2 regions of the Cellulomonas wangsupingiae genome follow, and region 2 is predicted to be linked to the other one. Evidence: riboswitches for the same ligand, from Rfam matches in the RefSeq annotation. Region 2 holds a riboswitch; the other holds the start of a gene.
The links. A riboswitch is a leader RNA that binds a small molecule or an ion and turns the genes downstream of it on or off. The one in region 2 is predicted to bind S-adenosylmethionine.

Region 1: linked by a shared signal. The riboswitch ahead of NP075_RS15445 (rhodanese-like domain-containing protein) and the one ahead of NP075_RS00495 (methylenetetrahydrofolate reductase) in region 2 are both predicted to bind S-adenosylmethionine.

The regions. Positions count from the first base shown of each region.
Region 1 covers NZ_CP101989.1:3,337,325-3,346,625, forward strand. The annotation lists gene NP075_RS15405 (3-oxoacyl-ACP reductase) at 1-72, shown strand, start outside; gene NP075_RS15410 (MaoC/PaaZ C-terminal domain-containing protein) at 69-968, shown strand; gene NP075_RS15415 (pentapeptide repeat-containing protein) at 1,155-1,760, shown strand; gene NP075_RS19105 (GNAT family N-acetyltransferase) at 1,767-2,849, opposite strand; gene NP075_RS15430 (aminotransferase class V-fold PLP-dependent enzyme) at 2,983-4,419, opposite strand; SAM riboswitch class IV at 4,453-4,566, opposite strand; gene NP075_RS15435 (PIN domain-containing protein) at 4,815-5,003, shown strand; gene NP075_RS15440 (GNAT family N-acetyltransferase) at 5,031-5,570, opposite strand; SAM riboswitch class I at 5,668-5,765, shown strand; gene NP075_RS15445 (rhodanese-like domain-containing protein) at 5,770-6,213, shown strand; gene NP075_RS15450 (O-succinylhomoserine sulfhydrylase) at 6,210-7,472, shown strand; gene NP075_RS15455 (hypothetical protein) at 7,479-7,976, opposite strand; gene NP075_RS15460 (aldo/keto reductase family protein) at 8,105-9,115, shown strand; gene NP075_RS15465 (pyridoxamine 5'-phosphate oxidase family protein) at 9,208-9,301, opposite strand, start outside.
Region 2 covers NZ_CP101989.1:112,504-121,804, forward strand. The annotation lists gene metE (5-methyltetrahydropteroyltriglutamate--homocysteine S-methyltransferase) at 1-1,184, opposite strand, end outside; gene NP075_RS00495 (methylenetetrahydrofolate reductase) at 1,181-2,254, opposite strand; SAM riboswitch class I at 2,319-2,425, opposite strand; gene NP075_RS00500 (NAD(P)/FAD-dependent oxidoreductase) at 2,656-3,813, shown strand; gene NP075_RS00505 (RNA polymerase sigma-70 factor) at 3,810-4,691, shown strand; gene NP075_RS00510 (hypothetical protein) at 4,730-4,948, opposite strand; gene NP075_RS00515 (DNA-3-methyladenine glycosylase I) at 4,945-5,607, opposite strand; gene NP075_RS00520 (response regulator transcription factor) at 5,706-6,410, opposite strand; gene NP075_RS00525 (sensor histidine kinase) at 6,407-7,600, opposite strand; gene NP075_RS00530 (hypothetical protein) at 7,614-8,198, opposite strand; gene NP075_RS00535 (hypothetical protein) at 8,352-8,897, opposite strand; gene hrpA (ATP-dependent RNA helicase HrpA) at 9,088-9,301, opposite strand, start outside.

The DNA of each region.
Region 1 (9,301 bases), 890 kb from region 2:
GCGTCCCCGGCCGCCGGGGGGATCGTCGGGCGCACCCTGCGGGTGTGCGGGCAGAACATGGTGGGCCGGTGACGTCGCCCGCGCCGGTGACCCGCGTCGCGCTCCCGCGCGTCCCGGCGCTCGGCGGGCTGTACGGGCGCGGGGCGCTGGCCTCCGCGCGGTTCGCCGTCCGCGGGGGCGCGCGGCCCGCGTCCGGCGCGCTGCCGGACGTCACGTACGCGGTGGACGACGTCCGCGCGGACGCCGACCACCTGACGGCCTACCAGCACCTGCTGCACGAGCCCGCGACGGACGCGCTGCCGGCCGGGTACGTGCACGTCCTGGCGTTCCCCGTGGCGATGGCACTCATGGTGCGGCCCGACTTCCCGCTGCCGCTCCTGGGCATGGTGCACCTGGCGAACCGCGTCGAGCAGCGTCGGCCGCTGACGCTGGGCGACACGTTCGCCGTCCGCGCGTGGGCACGCGACCTGCGCCCGCACCGGTCCGGCACGCAGGTCGACCTTGTCACCGAGGTCGCGTCGGACGGCGACGTCGCCTGGCAGGGCGTCTCGACGTACCTCGCCAAGGGCGTCCGCCTGCCCGACGCCCCGCGCGACGACTCGGAGCGCCCGTCCTTCGAGCCGCCCGTGCGCACCGGCCGCTGGGAGCTGCCCGCCGACGTGGGCCGGCGCTACGCCGCCGTGTCGGGCGACCGCAACCCCATCCACCTCTCGCCGGTGACCGCCCGGGCGCTGGGGTTCAAGCGCGCGATCGCGCACGGCATGTACACCGCGTCGCGCGCGCTCGCGGACGTCGGCGCCGCGCGCGGGGACGCCTTCACGTGGTCGGTGGAGTTCGCCGCCCCCGTCCTGCTGCCCGCGACGCCCGACGTCCGGGTCGCGCCCGACGCCGACGGGCACACGTTCACCGTCTGGCACCCGCGCAAGGCCCGCCTCCACCTCTCCGGCCAGGTCACCCCCCTCCCCTGACCCCACCCCGCCGTGAGAGTGCGATCCAGCACGCCCCCGCCGACTGGATTGCACTGTCACTCCCACATGGGGGCGCCGCTTCGCCCCCACTGGTGCCCACCTCGCCACCCCCACCGCGGTGGGCGTCGCGGTGGGCGTCGCGGTGGGCGTCACGGCGGTGTCGGCAGGGCGTGGGAGGCTCGGGGCGTGCTGAGCGCTGACGCCTACGACCTCGAGCCCGACGCCGACCTCGACGGCATGGCGTTCCGCGGTCTCGACCTGACGGGGCGGGACGCGTCGCGGGCGCGGTTCCTCGACTGCGAGGTCGAGGACTGCGACCTCGAGGGCGTCGTGCTCGACGGGGCGCGCGTCCTCGACACCACGTGGACCTCCGTGCGCGCGGGTGCGCTGCGGGCGCCGTCGTCGACGTGGCGCGACGCGACGCTCACGGACGTGCGCATCGGCGCGCTGACGGCGTTCGCCTCCACGTGGACGCGGGCGCGCATCGTCGGAGGCAAGATCGACTACCTCGACCTGCGCGAGTCGACCGTCGAGGAGCTGCGGCTCGAGGGCGTCACGCTGGGTGACCTCGACCTCAGCCACGCGAAGGTCCGCCGGCTCGTCGTCGTGGACTGCGACGTGCGTCGGCTCGACACGACGCAGGCGCGCCTGGCCGACTGCGACCTGCGAGGCGCGCGGCTGCGCGTCCTCGAGGGCGTCGGCGGCCTCGGCGGGGCGAAGGTCACGCGGGACCAGCTCCTGGACCTCGCGCCGCTGCTGGCCCGGCACGTGGGGCTCGTCGTCGACGACTGACGGTCCTCACCAGCCGGTGAGCGCGACGACCTCCGCGGCGACCTCGGCCGGCGTTCGGCCGTCCGTGGGGATCCGGTGCACGTCCGGGCCCACCTGCTCCGCCAGTCGCCCCGCGGCCGCGTCCGAGCGCGCGACGTGCGCGTCGTACGACGCGCCGTGCTCGCGCCGGCCCAGCCGCTCGCGCGCGGTGGCGTCCGAGGCGGTGAGCAGGACGGACGTCACGTGCGGGCGGTCCCCCAGAGCGGCCGCGAGCGCGTGCGCCTGCAGCACGCTCACGGTGTTGGTGTAGACCAGCCGCCGGTGGCCCAGGGCCCGGTAGCGCCGCCACACGTCGGCGAGGTTCGCCTCGGCGACGCCGTGCTCCCACGGTGCGGGGTGCGCGAGGTCCAGGGCGTCGCCCTCCACGACGGCGTGGGCCACGTCCCGGGCGACGAGCAGGTCGTGGACGGCGGACGCGACGGACGTCTTGCCGACCCCGGACCGGCCGCCGAGCAGCAGCACCGACGTGCGCTCGTCGACGACCTCCCGCGCGAGCCGCACCTCCAGGCCGGCGCGCACGTCCGGCCACTCGTCGGCGAGGACCGAGAAGTACAGGGAGTCCTGCCGCGTGCCGTCGGCGGCGACGCGGTGCCCGCGCAGGCGGCCCTCGGGCCGCGCGCCGAGCCTGGTGACCGCCGCGATCGACCGCGCGTTGCGTGCCTCCACGCGGTACGCGACGCGGGCGACCCCCCACGTCCCGAACGCGTGCGCCATGAGCAGCAGCTTGCACGCGGGGTTGACGTGCGTGCCCCACACGCGGGGGGCGTAGAAGGTGTGGCCGACCTCGAGGCGCCCCATCCGCAGGTCCACGTCGTAGAAGGACGTCGACCCGACGACGTCCCCGCCGACCACCACCGCGAACGCGTACCGGGCGGGCGTGGCCAGGGCCGCCTCGACGACGCCGACCATGTCGTCGACGCCGCGCGGCGTGGGTGAGGTCATCCCTGCCCACACCCGGTCGTCGACGCACCGCGCGAGCGCGTCCGCGTGCGCGGCCGCCAGCGGGACGAGGCGGACACCGTGACCCTCGAGCGTCAGATCGTGCTGCACGCGCCCATGCTCCCCGACCGAGCGGCGCGCGCGCCGCTCCTTTCCCGAGCGCGGTACTCGACCATCGAGCGCGGTACTCGTTTCCCCCGCGCTCGGCGGTCGAGTACCGCGCTCGGCGTGGGCAGGGCCCGGGTCAGTCGTCGAGGGCCGGGCCGCAGGCGGCGGCCGCCGTCGCCGCGAGGTGGTCGAGGCCCTGGACCTGCACGAGCGGGCGGGTGTCGTCGACGACGGACCAGCACCCGTCGACCACCTCGTACTCGGCCTGCGCGCCGCGGCGCAGCAGCGCGGCGAGCGCGTCGACGAGCCGGTCGACGTGCTCGCGCGTCGTCCCGACCCCCACCGACGCCCGGACGGCCCCGTGGGACGCCCCCAGGTGCGCGAGCAGCGGGTGCGCGCAGAACCGGCCGTCGCGCACGCCGATGCCGTGCTCGGCCGACAGGTACGCGGCGACCAGCCCGGGGTTGAGGTCCCCGACCGTGAACGTGACCACGCCGACGGGGTCCGGCGAGTCCGGCCAGATCCGTGCGACGTGGACGCCGTCGAGTCCCTCCAGGCCCGCGACGAGCCGTGCACGCAGCGCCTGCTCGTGCGCCTCGAGGGCGCCGGCGGGCAGGGCGGCGAGCGTGTCGCACGCCTGTGCGAGCGCGATGGCGCCGAGCACGTTGGGCGATCCGGCCTCGTGCCGCGCGGGCGCCGGCTGCCACACGGTGCGGTCCGTGCGCACGTCGCGCACCGCGCCTCCGCCGGCGAGGTACGGGGTGCCCGTGTCGAGCCAGTCCCGCCGGCCGACCAGTGCGCCCGCACCGAACGGCGCGTACGTCTTGTGCCCGGAGAACGCGACGTAGTCCACGTCCGTGTCCGCCAGCGAGAACCCGCGGTGGGGCACGAGCTGGGCACCGTCGACGGCGACGCGCGCCCCCGCCGCGTGGGCGAGCTCGACGACGCGGTCCAGCGGCAGCGCCTCGCCGGTGACGTTGGACGCCCCCGTCAGGGTCAGCAGCGCGTAGGGGCGCCGGGCGAGCTCGCCACGCAGCGCGTCGAGCGTGGCGGCGACCGTCGGCTCGAGCGGCAGGATCGTCGCGGTCCGTCCCGTCCCGGTGTGCGCGCCACCGCTGTGCTGGACCCACGGCAGCAGGTTCGCGTGGTGCTCGACGTCGAGGACGAGCACGGCCCCGCCCGGCGGGACGACGCCGGCGAGCAGGTTGAGCGAGTCGGTGGTGTTGCGGGTGATGACGGCGACGTCGTCCTCACGGGCGCCGACGAACGCGGCGATCGCCTGCCGGGACGCCTCGTACAGGGCGGTCGACACCTGGGACAGGTACCCCGCACCGCGGTGCACCGACGCGTACAGGGGCAGCACCTCGGCGACGCGGGCGTTCACCGACTCCAGGGCCGGCGCGCTCGCCGCGCAGTCGAGGTTCGCGTAGGCGCGGCTGGTCCCGTCGACGAGCGGCACGGTCGTGGACGCGCCGACGACGGGCAGCAGGGGCGCGTCGCCGGCGCGGGCGGCCGCCGTCCGGGTGCCCGACACCTCGTCGACACAGGCGAACAGCTCGGTGATCGTGGTCATGGTGCTCCTCCGGACGGATCCGGGGACCGGCAGCCCCCGCGCTTGCCGGCACCGAACGGTGCACGGCCAGGTCGTCACCCGGGGCACCCCACCGCGGAGGAGGGTTGCCGGCCAGCGAGCCGGGGCTTGTCGCTGGCGCTCATGACCTGCGTCGAGGATCCCGGCGGCGCCGCTCGCGTGTCAACGCCGACACGCCCTGGTGCTCAGGATGCGAGACGACGCGTCTCGCCATCTGTCCCGACGTCGCCCCCTCTGGGGCTCACCGACGCGGTGCTCGGTGGCACCGTCCGCGTCCTGACCCACCCCCGCGTGTTCGCCCGGCCCACCCCCCTGCCCACGGCCCTGGACCTGGTCGAGCACCTGCGGTCGCACGGTCGCACCCCGGCGTCGTCCGGGTGGCACCCGGACCACGCCACTGGGAGGTCGTCGTGGAGCTGTGCCGCGCCGCCGACGCACGCGGCAACCTCGTCGCGGACGCCCAGCACGCCGCGGTCGCGATCGAGCACGGCGCGACCTGGGTCTCGCAGGACCGGGACTTCGCGCGCTTCCCCGGGCTGCGCTGGCAGGTCGCGGTCGACGCGTGAGCCTCCCGCCCTCTCCCAGGAGGGCCGTCAGGCCGGGCGGGGCTGCGTGAGCCGGTGCAGCATCACCACGCTGCGGTACGTCTTGCCCGGCCACTGGACGGTGTCCGCGTCGACGAACCCCCACCGCCGGTACATCGCTCGCAGCGGCGTCGCGGGCTCGGCCGTGTCCAGCCCCACGGACCGCATGCCACGCTCCAGCGACCACGCACGCACGGTCCCCCACAGGAACGTCGCCAGCCCTCGCCCGCGCAGGTCGGGCCGCACCGCGAGCTGGTTGACCCACACCCGGTCCGGCTCGAGCGCGAGCGCGGTGAGCGCGCGGATCCCCCGCCCCGGCGGGCTCGTGGCGGTGATCGTGCCCACGAGCTCCCCCGCGGGGTCGACCAGCACCCACGACGCACCCACGCCCAGGCTGCGGCTCGCCGTGGTCACCTCGTCCTGCGTGGCACCCGTGAAGTTGAGCCCGCGCGCGGCCAGCTCGGCGTAGGCGTCGTGGAGCAGGAGCGTCAGCGCCGGCACGTCGTCGGGGGTCACGGGTCGCAGCACCAGACCGTCGGGGGCGTCCATCGCGTCCCACCCTGGCACGCCCCGGCGGCGCGCGCGGGCACGGGCACGCGCCGTGAGACGCCCTGCCGGCGCCCCGCACGGTGGCGTAGCATCGCGGCGACCATCCAGAGCGGCCGAGAGATCTGGCTCGACGACGCCGCAGCAACCCGCACGGGAGACCGTGGTCGAGGGTGCTACCGCCAGAGACGATGGGAGGACCATGAGCGTGCCACCGCGTCCCGCCCCCGGCTACGCCGGGGACATCACCCCCACCGAGGCGTGGGACCTGCTGACGGACCGGGAGGACGCCGTCCTGGTCGACGTCCGCACCGACGCCGAGTGGCGCTACGTCGGGGTGCCGGACCTGCGGGGCCTGGGCCGCCAGGCCGCCCTCGTCGAGTGGGTCTCCTACCCCTCCGGCCGGCCGAACCCGCGCTTCCTCGAGCAGCTCGCCGCCACCGGCGTGACGCCGGGCGACGACCGCCCGGTGGTGTTCCTCTGCCGCTCCGGGCAGCGCTCGATCGGCGCCGCGCAGGCCGCGACCGCCGCGGGGTACGGCCCCGCCTACAACGTCCTCGAGGGGTTCGAGGGCGCCACGGGTCCCGACGGGCACCGCGGGCACGAGGGCTGGCGCGCCGCAGGCCTGCCGTGGGTCCAGCCGTGAACGCCGGCCACCTGCCGCCCGGCCCGGGCGACTGGGACGACCACCGCCTCGACCGCGGCACGCTGCGCCCCGACACCCTGGCGGTGCGCGGCGGTCTCGTGCGCAGCGAGTTCGGTGAGACGTCCGAGGCCGTCTTCCTCACCCAGGGGTACGCGTACGCGTCGGCGGCGCAGGCCGAGGCGGGCTTCGCCGGCGAGGTCGACCGGTTCCTCTACTCGCGCTACGGCAACCCCACGGTCACGACCTTCGAGGAGCGCCTGCGCCTGCTCGAGGGGGCCGAGGCCTGCTACGCCACGGCGACGGGCATGTCCGCGGTGTTCACGTCGCTCGCCGCCCTCGTGCGCTCCGGGTCGCGCATCGTCGCGGCGCGGGCGCTGTTCGGCTCCACCGTCGTCATCCTCGACGAGATCCTCGCCAAGTGGGGTGTGCGCACGGACTACGTCGACGGGCACGTCCCGGAGCAGTGGGAGCAGGCGCTGGCGACGCCCGCGGACGTCGTGTTCTTCGAGACCCCGTCGAACCCGATGCAGGACCTCGTCGACATCGCGGCGGTGAGCCGACTGGCCCACGCGGCCGGCGCCACCGTCGTCGTCGACAACGTGTTCGCCACCCCGGTCTTCTCGCGCCCGCTGGAGCACGGCGCCGACGTGGTCGTCTACTCGGCCACCAAGCACATCGACGGGCAGGGACGCGTGCTGGGAGGCGCCATCCTCGGGTCGACGGACTTCGTGCGCGGGCCCGTGCAGACGATGCTGCGCAACACCGGCCCGTCGCTGTCGCCGTTCAACGCGTGGGTGCTGCTCAAGGGCCTGGAGACGCTGAGCCTGCGGGTGCGGCACCAGGCCGCCTCCGCCCTGACCCTCGCCCGGTGGCTCGAGGAGCAGCCCGGCGTGGCCCGCGTGCGCCACCCGTTCCTCGCGTCGCACCCGCAGCACGAGCTCGCGCGCGCCCAGCAGACGGGCGGCGGCACGGTCGTGACGTTCGACCTGGCCGTCCCCGACGGCGCCGCCCCCGACGTCGCGAAGAAGGCGACGTTCGGGGTGCTCGACGCGCTGCGGGTCGTGGACATCTCCAACAACCTGGGCGACGCCAAGTCGATCGTCACCCACCCGGCGACGACGACGCACCGGCGGCTCGGGGCCGCCGGGCGCGCGGCCGTCGGCATCGGTGAGGCGACGGTGCGCCTGTCCGTCGGGCTCGAGGACGTCGAGGACCTGCGCGACGACCTGGCGCGCGCGCTGGGCACGCTGAGCGTCTGACGCCGCTCAGCTCGCCGCGGGGACCAGCCCCACCGCGACGACCGACTCGGCGGCCGCGGCGACCGTGACGTCGAGCGCGCCGCCCGGCACGTCGAACACGTCGCTGTCGGCCATGGTCGCACCGCCCTGGTACACCGGGACGCACGGCGCCTGGTACGACGTCAGCTCGCTGTCGCCGCCCTTGACGGTGACGACGACCGGCGCACCGTCCGACGAGGTGCACACGACGCGCAGCAGGTACGACCCGGCGGGCGCGTCGGCGACCTGCGCCGTCTCCGTCGCGCCGGCCGCCACCGGCGCGACGAGTGCCTCGGTCGCCTCGCCCGCCGCCGCGAGCGCCTCGCGCTGGGCGTCCGCCGTCGGCAGCTCCTGGTCCCCGCGGCCCTCGATGGCCGGGATCGTCTCGAGGTCCGGCGACGGCTCCGGCGACGGGTCGCCGGAGGAGCACGCGGCGAGGGCGAGCAGGAGGACCGGGACCGCTGCGAGGCGTCGTCGGGATCGCATGGCCGGGACGCTAGCGCAGCGACGGTCGCCCGCGGCACCCCTGTCCACCGCAGGGACGAACCGGGGGCATTCCCCCCGCCCCGCGTCCGGCGCGACGGCGGCTCCCGACGGGGTGAGAGGCTGGGTGCATGCACTTCCGTCACCTCGGCCGCTCCGGCCTGAAGATCTCCGAGCTCACCTACGGCAACTGGCTGACCCACGGGTCCCAGGTCGAGAACGAGACCGCCACCGCGTGCGTGCGCGCCGCGCTCGACGTCGGCATCACGACGTTCGACACCGCCGACGTCTACGCCAACACCGTCGCCGAGTCCGTGCTGGGTGACGCGCTGGCCGGGGAGCGCCGCGAGTCGCTCGAGATCCTCACGAAGGTCTACTGGCCGACCGGCCCGAAGGGCCCCAACGACACCGGCCTGTCGCGCAAGCACATCCGCGAGTCCATCGACGGGTCGCTGAAGCGCCTGCGCACGGACTACGTCGACCTGTACCAGGCGCACCGCTACGACCACGCGACGCCGCTCGAGGAGACGATGCAGGCGTTCGCCGACGTCGTCCGCCAGGGCAAGGCGCTGTACATCGGCGTCAGCGAGTGGACCGCGGACCAGATCCGCGCGGGCCACGCGCTCGCGAAGGACCTGGGCGTGCAGCTCGTCTCGAACCAGCCGCAGTACTCGATGCTGTGGCGGGTCATCGAGCCCGAGGTCGTCCCGGCGTCCCGCGAGCTGGGCGTCTCCCAGATCGTGTGGTCGCCCATCGCGCAGGGCGTGCTCACCGGCAAGTACGCGCCGGGTGCCCCGCTGCCCGCGGGCTCACGCGCGACGGACGACAAGGGCGGCGCGCGCATGATCGCGTCGTTCCTGCGCGACGACGTGCTGGAGCGCGTGCAGGGCCTGCGCCCCGTGGCGGACGAGCTGGGCCTGACGATGGCGCAGCTCGCGATCGCGTGGGTGCTGGCCAACGACAACGTGTCCGCGGCGATCATCGGCGCGTCGCGCCCCGAGCAGGTCCACGACAACGCGAAGGCCGCGGGCGTCGAGCTGCCCGCCGAGGTGCTCACGCGCATCGACGAGATCCTCGGTGACGTCGTCACGTCCGACCCCGCCGAGACCGCGAAGGCGTCCCCGGCCGAGCGCCTGGTCTGATCCGGAGCGCCTGCTCCCGTCCGCACGGCGCCCCGCACCGGCTGGTCCGGTGCGGGGCGTCGGCGTGCTGCGAGGGCTGCGCGCGTGCGACGTCAGAGGTCGACGGTCGCGTTCTCGCCGCCGTCGTACGCGCTCCCCGTCACCTTGGCCTTCACCAGGCTGAGCACGGTCGCGAGCCGCCCGCCC
Region 2 (9,301 bases):
GCCTCGCGGCCATCGGTCAGGCCCTCGGCGAGCGTGGCGACCTCGCGGACCTTCTCGTCCGCGAACGCGAGCCACTCCACGAGCGTGCGGTCGAGCGCCGGCTCGTCCTCGAGCGTGTGCGGGACGTGGAACAGGGACGTCGACGTGCCGACGGTGACCGCGGCGGCGCCGAGCGTCTCCAGCTGCTCGAGGACCGCGAGCTTCTTGTCGAGGTCCGCGCGCCAGATGTTGTGGCCGTCGACGACTCCGCCGACGAGCGTCTTGCCGGCCAGGCCGGGCACGGGCACGGACGGCGCGTCGCCGCGCACGAGGTCCAGCGCGAGACCCTCGACGTCGGTCGCCGCGACCACGGGCAGGGCGGCGCCCAGGTCGCCGTACGGGGCCGCGAGCAGGATCGCGGGACGCTGGGGTCGCGCGAGCTCGGTGGCCAGCGCGCGGTACGCACGGGTGGTCGCCTCGGCCAGGACGTCCGCGGAGACGCCGACGGAGTCGGAGACCAGCGCGGGCTCGTCGATCTGCACCCAGGTCGCACCGGCCGCGGCGAGCTCGGTCAGCAGGCGCGCGTACACGGGCAGCAGGTCGTCGAGCCGGTCGATCGGCGAGAAGTCCGCGGGGGCGTCCTCCGTCGGCTTCGCGAGCGCGAGGAACGTCACGGGTCCCACGACGACGGGTCGCGTGAGCACACCGTCGGCCAGCGCCTCGGTGAACTCGGCGACCGGACGGTCCGACGCGTACCGGAACTGCGTGTCCGGGCCGATCTCGGGGACCAGGTAGTGGTAGTTCGTGTCGAACCACTTGGTCATCTCGAGAGGCAGGTCGTCGCCGCGGCCACGGGCGACCGTCGAGTACCCGGCCAGGTCGAGTCGGCCGTCGGCGTCCTGCAGGTCCGCGAAGCGCGCGGGCACGGCGCCGACGAGCGCGGTGGCGTCGAGCACGTGGTCGTAGAAGGAGAAGGCGCTGGGGATCGCCGGGGCGTCGGTCGCCAGCCCGAGCTCGGCCAGACGCGTGCGGGTGCGGCGGCGCAGGTCGGCGGCGACGGCCTCGACCTCGTCGGCCGACGTGCGGCCCGCCCAGAACGCCTCGAGGGCCTTCTTCAGCTCGCGGCGCGGGCCGATGCGGGGGTAGCCGAGGACGGAGCCTGCGGGGAAGGCCGGGATCGCCGGCGCGGGCGTGGTGTCGGTCATGACAGGGTTCCTCGCGGTGTCGTCGTGGTCGCGTCGGCGGGGACGCCGTCGGGCGCGGTGAGGTCGTGGGGGGCGACGGCGCTGCGGCGGCCGCCGACCAGGTCGGCGCCGTCGAGCAGGTCAAGCGCCGCCTCGTGCTTGTTGAAGGTGTAGACGTGGATCCCCGGGGCCCCGCCGTCGAGGACGCGGTTGACGAGGTCGACCCCCGCACGCGTGCCGCGGCGGTGACGTTCCGCGGGGTCGTCGGTGGAGCCGAGCAGGTCGAGGAGCCGGTCGGGCACGGGGACGCCCGTGAGCTCCTGGACGCGCAGCAGGCGGGCGGGGTCGGTGGTCGGGATGATGCCCGGCACGATCGGGATGGTGACGCCGGCCGTGCGCGCCTCCGCGACGAGGCCGAGGTACGCCTCGGCGTCGAAGAAGAGCTGCGAGATCGCGAAGTCCGCGCCCGCCTCCTGCTTCGCCAGCAGCGCCTGCACGTCCTGAGCACGGGTGCCGCCCGTGGCGTGGTTGCCGCGCGGGAACGCCGCGACGGCGACGGACAGCGGACGGACCCGCGCCCGGACGGCCTGGGCGGCGCTGCGCCCGCACCGGCGTCGTTCGATGTCACGGAGCAGCTCGACCAGCTCGGCGGCGGTGTGGACGCCGTCGGGGTGCGGCCGCCAGTCCGGCTGGCCCGCCGGCGGGTCGCCGCGCAGCGCGAGGAACGAGCGCACGCCCTCGTCGAGGAACTCCTCGACGATGGTCGTGACCTCGTCGCGGGAGGTCCCGACGCAGGTCAGGTGCGCGATCGGGTTGAGCGACGTCTCGCGCAGCAGCCGGCGGACGAGCGCCCGCGTGGTCTGCCGCGTGTGGCCCGACGCGCCGTACGTGACCGACACGAAGTCCGGCTCGACGGTCTCCAGCTCCCGCACGGTCGACCACAGCCGGGGTGCCGCGTCGGGGTTGCGGGGAGGGAAGAGCTCGAACGAGACGGTGGGGCGGTCCAGGGCACCGGCCTGCTCGGTGCGACGCCTGGCCGCGCGGGAGCGCTGGGCGCCCGGGACGGTCTCGATCTCGGCCACGGCGGTCATCGGGCCGGGGTCGTCGGCGTCGGGCGGGACGTCCCGCACGAGGGGTCGGTGGCACGGGTGCGCACGATCATCGTCACTCCATCGTTCCTGGCGGAAGCACCCACACCCTCGCGAGGAGGGGGGTTGCTGCGGCGTCGTCGAGCCAGGTCTCTCAGCCGCTCTGGATGGTCGCCGAGGATCGTAGCCCGGCTGCCCGGATGGCGGACAGCGCGGCTCGTCATGTGAGACGACTTCGTCCGCCCGGCGACCTCGCCGCCGGCCTCGCGCCCCGCCACCGTACGGCGCGGGCGCGGCCGCACGCCAGGAGTCCCCGGCGTGCGGGCGTGTCACACCCCGGCCGTCCGCGGTGTCCCAGGTGCAACGGGCCGGGTGGTCCGGCGGCGACGAGCGGAGGAGACGCCATGCGAGGACGCAGGACGACACGGCCCGACGGTCGGACGGGCGCGCGGGTCGTGGTGGTGGGCGGCGGGTACGCCGGGACCATGGCCGCCAACCGGCTGACGGGCGCGCCCGAGGTGGCACACGTGGTGCTGGTGGACGAGCACCCGTACCTCGTGGAACGCATCCGCCTCCACCAGCTGGCCGCGGGCACGGGCACCGCGACGCGCGACGACGTGGTGGCCGCGGGTGTCGAGCGGCGCACCGCGCGCGCGGTCCGGGTGGACGACGGGAGCGTGCTCCTCGCCGACGGCACGCGCGTCGCGTACGACCGGCTCGTCCTCGCGGTCGGCAGCGGGCCCGACGTCCCGGCGGACGTCCCGGGAGCGCGGCAGCACGCGCTGCCGGTGGCGGGCCTGCAGGACGCGCACCGGTTGGCCGACGCGCTCGCGGGCGTCGGACCGGGCGCCGCCGTGACCGTGGTCGGTGGCGGGCTGAGCGGCATCGAGGTGGCGGCGGAGATCGCCGAGGCGCTGCCGGACGTGCGGGTGCGGCTGCTGGCCGGCGGGCGGCTGGGCCCCGGCCCGGGCCCGGTGGGGCCGGGCCGTCGCGTGCTGGACCGAGGGCTCGCCCGTCTCGGTGTCGAGGTGCTGGAGGGCGCGCGGGTCGCGGAGGTCGAGCACGGCAAGGTCGTGCTCGGCGACGGGCGCCACCTGACCAGCGACGTGACGGTGTGGGCCGCGGGGTTCGCCGTGCCGGACCTCGCGCGTGTCAGCGGCCTGCCCGTCGACGCCGCCGGCCGCCTGCGCGTCGGGCCGGACCTCGTCTGCGCGGCGGACCCCCGCGTCGTCGGTGCGGGGGACGCGGTGGCAGTCGACGGGTCGGCGTGGCGCATGACGTGCCAGGCGGCCGTCCCCATGGGGGCGCACGCCGCCGACGTCGTCGCCGACGGCCTGCGCGGCCGCACGCCCGCACCGTTCCGCTTGGCGTTCGCCGCGCAGTGCGTGAGCCTGGGCAGGCGGCGCGGTGTGCTGCTGCGCGTGCACGACGACGCGACCCCGAGCCGGGTGCTGCTGGGTGGGCGCGCCGCGGCGACGATGAAGGAGCTGGTGTGCCGGGTGACGGTGCGGGTGCTGCGGACGGAGGCGCGTCACCCGGGACGGTACAGGTGGCTCCCGTGACCGAGCACGCCCGCGAGTTCACGGAGCTCCGGCCCCTGCTGTTCACCATCGCGTACGAGATCACGGGGTCCACGGCCGACGCCGACGACGTGCTGCAGGACAGCTGGCTGCGGTGGTCGGCGGTGGACCTGGCGACGGTCGAGCACCGGCGGGCGTACCTCGCACGGGTCGTGTCGCGGCAGGCGCTGAACGCGCTGCGGGCGTCGTCGCGTCGCCGTGAGGAGTACGTGGGCCCGTGGCTGCCCGAGCCGCTCCTCGTCTCCGCGGGCGACCTCGCGGACGACGTGGTGCTGGGCGAGTCGGTGTCCATGGCGGTGCTCCTGGTGCTGGAGAGCCTGTCCCCGGCGGAGCGGGTCGTGTTCGTGCTGCGGGAGGTGTTCGGGTTCGAGCACGCCGAGATCGCCGGCGTGGTCGGACGCACCCCGGCCGCGGTCCGCCAGCTGGCCCACCGCGCGCGTGAGCACGTGGAGGCCCGCCGGCCGCGCTATGAGCCGCGCGGCGACGAGGCCGCGCGTGCCGTCCAGGAGTTCCTGCGGGCCGCGGGCACCGGGGACCTCGACGGGCTGCTGGCGGTGCTCGACCCCGACGTGCTCCTGGTGTCCGACGGCGGCGGGAAGGTGAGCGCGCTGCGCCACCCGCTGCGCGGGGCCGCCGACGTGGCGCGGTTCGTGCTGGGGCTCTTCCGGCTGGCCACGCCCTCGCACACCTTCGGGCTCGCGGGGATCAACGGTGCGCCCGGGGTGGTGGTGCGCCGGGGTCACGACCTGGAGGGCGTGTTCTGCTTCGACGTCCAGGAGGGGCGCGTCGTGGGCGTCTACGGCGTGCGGAACCCCGACAAGCTCGCGTCGCTCGCCCAGGTCCGGCGCGTGGGTCGCTGACGCCCCGTCTCAGCGGGGGCGGGACCGGGCCGCAGGACTCAGCGGCGCCGGCGGTGCAGGGTCGACGTCGTCTCGCGGGACGTGCGCTGGTGCGGCAGGCCGAACCACGAGGACGACGGCGCGCTGACGGGGACGGCGAGCAGGCCGTCCTGGACGGCCTCGAGGACGACGGGGTCGGTGTCACCGGGGGACAGCCACGCGTCGTGCGCCGCACGCACGGCGTCGTGCCGTCCGTCGTGCTCCGCGTAGTCGGTCATGTGGGCACCCTAGCCCTGCCGGGGGAGCCTGCCGAGGCGTGGGCGCCGTTATCACTCCCCGGGAGTAGTGGCACCTGGTCGTCGGCGGTCATCGCGCGCTGCGCGACGAGGCAGTCGGCCAGGTGGTCGTCGACGACGCCGCACGCCTGCATCGCGGCGTAGGCGGTGGTCGGGCCGACGAACCGGAAGCCGTACCGCTTGAGCTCCTTGGCCAGGGCCGCGGACCCGGGCGTGCGGCCCGGCACCTCGGCCCACGTGCGGGGACGCGGGCGCGGCTCGGGTGCGTACGACCAGAGCACCTCGTCGAGCGTCCTGCCGGACTCGTGCAGCGCGAGCAGCGCGCGGGCGTTCGCGACCGTCGCCTCGATCTTGGCGCGGTTCCGCACGATCGCCGCGTCCGCGAGGAGCCGGGCCACGTCGTCGTCCCCGAACCTGGCGACCACCTCGGGGTCGAAGCCTGCGAACGCCTCCCGGAAGGCCGGGCGCTTGCGCAGGATCGTGATCCACGCCAGCCCCGACTGGAAGGCCTCCAGCGAGATGCGCTCGTAGAGCGCGTGCTCGTCGTGCACCGGGACGGCCCACTCGTCGTCGTGGTACGCCGCGTACAGCGGGTCGGAGCCGCCGAAGCACCGGAACGGCGCGGTGGTCGAGGTCGTCATGTCCCGAGTCTGGACCTCCGGGCCGGCACGCGCGGTCGGACGTCGCGACGACGGTGGACGGTGCCCGCAGCGCGTGGGCTGTGGTCGGCTCGGCGGGCTCAGGGAGGACCGGACACGTGGGAGGGGCGCGGTAGCGGGTCGTCGGGCCCGACGAGACCGCACCGGTAGGCGAACGCGACCGCCTGCGCACGGTCGTGCAGGCCGAGCTTCAGGAGCACGCGGGAGACGTGCGTCTTCACCGTGGCCTCGGCGACCACGAGATGCGTGACGACGTCGTCGGTGCGCATGCCGTGCGCGAGCAGCACCAGGACCTCACGCTCGCGTGGTGTGAGCCGCGCGAGCGCGCCTGGTGAGGGGACGTCGCGCAGGGGTGCCGCGAAGTCGTCCAGCAGCTTGCGCGCGACGACGGGGTCCAACCACGCGTTCCCGGCAGCCACCGCACGGACCGCGTCCGGGAGGTGCCGAGGTGCGGCCCGCTTGAGCAGGAAGCCCGAAGCTCCCGCGTGCAGGGCGGCGCGCACGACCTCGTCGTCGTGAAAGCTGGTGAGGACGAGCACCCGCACCGTGCGCCCGTCGAGCTCGTCCGCCGCCAGGAGGCGTGTCGCCTCGACCCCGTCCACGCCCGGCATCCGGACGTCCATGACGACGACGTCCGCCTCGGTCTCGCGAGCCAGACCGACCGCGGCGGCACCGTCGCCGGTCGTCCCCACCACCTCGATGTCGGGCTCGGCACCGAGCAGCAGGGCGAGCGCCTCGCGGACGAGGGCCTCGTCGTCGATGACGACCGACCGGATCCGGCTCACGACGTCCCGGCCCCGACGACCCGGTGGTCGAGCCCCGGACGCACCGGGAGAGCCGCCCGGACGACGAACCGTTCACCCTGGAAGGCGGCCTCGAGCGTGCCCCCCACCGCCCGGACCCGTTCGGCCAGGCCCACCAGGCCGTAGCCCGTCCCCGTCTGCGGCGCCCGCCCGTCCGCCGCCGCGTTGGAGACGTCCAGGAGCAGGCCGTCCTGCGACCACCCCCACCGCACGACGACGGGGTCGTCGGGGTCCCCGTGCTTCGTGGCGTTCGTCAACGACTCCTGCAGCACGCGCGCGGCGGCGTGCCGGACGCTCTCGTCCACCGGGCGTTCGGCACCGTCGATGCTCAGGTCGACCCGCAGGCCGGCGTCGCGGTAGCTCTGGACGACGGCCCGGACCTCTGCACCGACGTCGGTCCCGGCGTCGGTGCCCCGCGGGTCCGGTGCCGCGTCGGCGCCCGCCACGTCGAGCAGCCCGAGCATCCGGTGCAGCTCGTCGACCGCCGAGGCGCCGAGGTCGCCGACCCGGTCCAGCGTCTGCTCGGCCCGGGCCGGGTCGTCGCGCAGGACACGTGCGGCGGCGACCGCCTGGAGGGACATCAAGGTGATCGACCGGGCGACGATGTCGTGCAGCTCGCGTGCGATCCGAGCGCGCTCGAGGCGGACCGCCTCACGCTGCTTCTCCGCCTGCTGGGCCCGCAGGTCACGGAGCTCCCTGCCCCTCCTGCCCTGCAACCGGCCTGCAGCGACGAGGACCGCGTCGACCGCCAGGACCCCGGTGATCGCGACGAACGTCCGCACGCCGGTCGTCCCCGGTGCACCGGCGTCCGCCTCCTCCGCGACGATGATCGCCGTGGGCAGCGCGGTCGACGCGACGGCGCCGAGCGTGACGGCCCAGCGCGAGGAGGCCGCGACCGCGTAGAGGCCCGCCCACGTCGCGACCATCGGCCGGTATCCCGCGGTGGCGACGCTGATCGTCACCGACAGGACCAGCGTCACGGCGAAGGCGGCCACCGGGGCCTGGCGCCGCCACAGCAGGGGCACGAACGTCACCAGCCCGAGCGCGCCGACGAGCCAGCCGGGAGCGGTGTCCATGCCCGCGGTGAAGAAGACCAGGAGGTCGATCACCCACAGGCCGAGGAGCATCGGCACGTCCCGGACGACGGTCCGCGCGGGCCAGGTCGGACGCATCAGCGGGCTCCGCTCAGCGCCGCAACGGGTCCCCGGGGTCGCGCGGTCGCCGGCCGTCGACGTCGAACGGCCCGGCGAGGTCGCACTTGCCCGGGATCAGCACGCACATGAGGTCGATCCAGCCACCGTGGGTCCCCGGGTCCGAGAGGCCGGACCGCTGCTGCTCCTCCCACCCAGCGATCTCCTCCAGCACCGTCGTCGACCGCTCCCTGACACCGGGTGCGACGGCGCCCTGCCGTTCCAGGCACGTCCACACGTCGGGCTCCGTGGCGTGGTCCTCCCGGAGGCGTCGCGTGCTCAGGCTCCTTGACGGGGCCCGTCCCACCCGAGCAGGGAGCTGCACGAGGACGGCGGAGCCGTCACCGGATCCCATCCGCGTCGCGGACAGAGGGGAGATCCGCAGCACATCGCCCCTCTCGCCGTCGGTGCGGTGCGCGACGAGGACGTCGAAGGGTCCTGCGCCCAGCCAGTCGGAGGGTCCCGGTACCAGGACGGCGTCGTCGGACCACAGCACGCCCCAGCCGAGGTGGCCCGCCGCGGCGTCGGTGCTGTCGGCCGACTGCACGGTGACCAGCACGTCGTCGTCGGAGATCGGCATCGGTGCCCCCGTCGGTCGTGTCCGCTCCCGGTACCCATAGTCCTCACATCGGGCGGCCCGAGGAAGGGGTGCAGCACAAGTGGTGCCGGCCGTGGTCCGAGCGCCGGGCGGCGGTCGGACCACGGCCGCGAGGACGGCGGAACGGGCACCCGCTCAGTCGTCGTCGAGCCACGTGAAGGTGACGAGGGACCCGCCCGGCAGCGCAGCGAGGTCACCGATGTACAGGACCCGGCGACCGGTGTTGAGGAAGCCGGACTTCCAGAGCTCCAGGCTCTGCCCGTTGTCGACCTCGTGCGCCCAGAGGCTGTTCTCCGCGGTGTACCGGCCCCAGTACGGGTCGATCGAGATGTCCCACCGGCTGCCCAGCCCGTTCGGCATCACCAGCGTCTTCCAGGCGATGGAGCGGTCGAACGCCTGGAGCTTGAACCGCACCTGGTCGCTCGGGACGCCGGACCCAGCCGTGACGACCTGGTAGTGCAGCATGTCCGACGCGTCGTTGGTGGTGAAGTACCCCGAGCCCCGGGCGACCCAGTCCGACGGCAGATTCTGGGTCGCCGCGGAGAGCCGGACGGCCGGCGCGGCGGGGGTGGAGGCGGCCGACACGGGCGTGGCAGTCGCGGCCACCGCCCCGGCCAGGAGCGCGGTCGCGAGGACCGCGGACAGTGTGGTGCGGGAGGCACGCCCGGTCGGAGCACGCATGGGGATCACCTTCTCCATCGACGGGGCCGTCCTGTGCCGGTCCCTGGTGATCTCCACGGTGCTCGCGTCCACCCTCGCGGGTCGTCCGCCCTCGACATGACCTCGGACCTCGTCCTTCCGCGGCAGGAGCGTCCGTCGAAAGGTGTACGCCCTCGTCACCCACCGGTGCGCCTCAGCCTGTCCCGCGGGCTCAGGGCAGCGCGGCGAGGGCCTTGCGGATGCGCGTGGGCGACACCGGGACCGGGGTGCCGAGCTGCTGCGCGAAGAGGCTGACGCGCAGCTCCTCCAGCAGCCAGCGGACCTCGTCGAGCGCGGCGGTGCGCGCCGGGTCGGGGCTCGCGGCGGCGGCGCGCTCGCGGGCGGCGGTGTACAGCTCCTCGACGTCGTGCACCTGCCATGCCAGG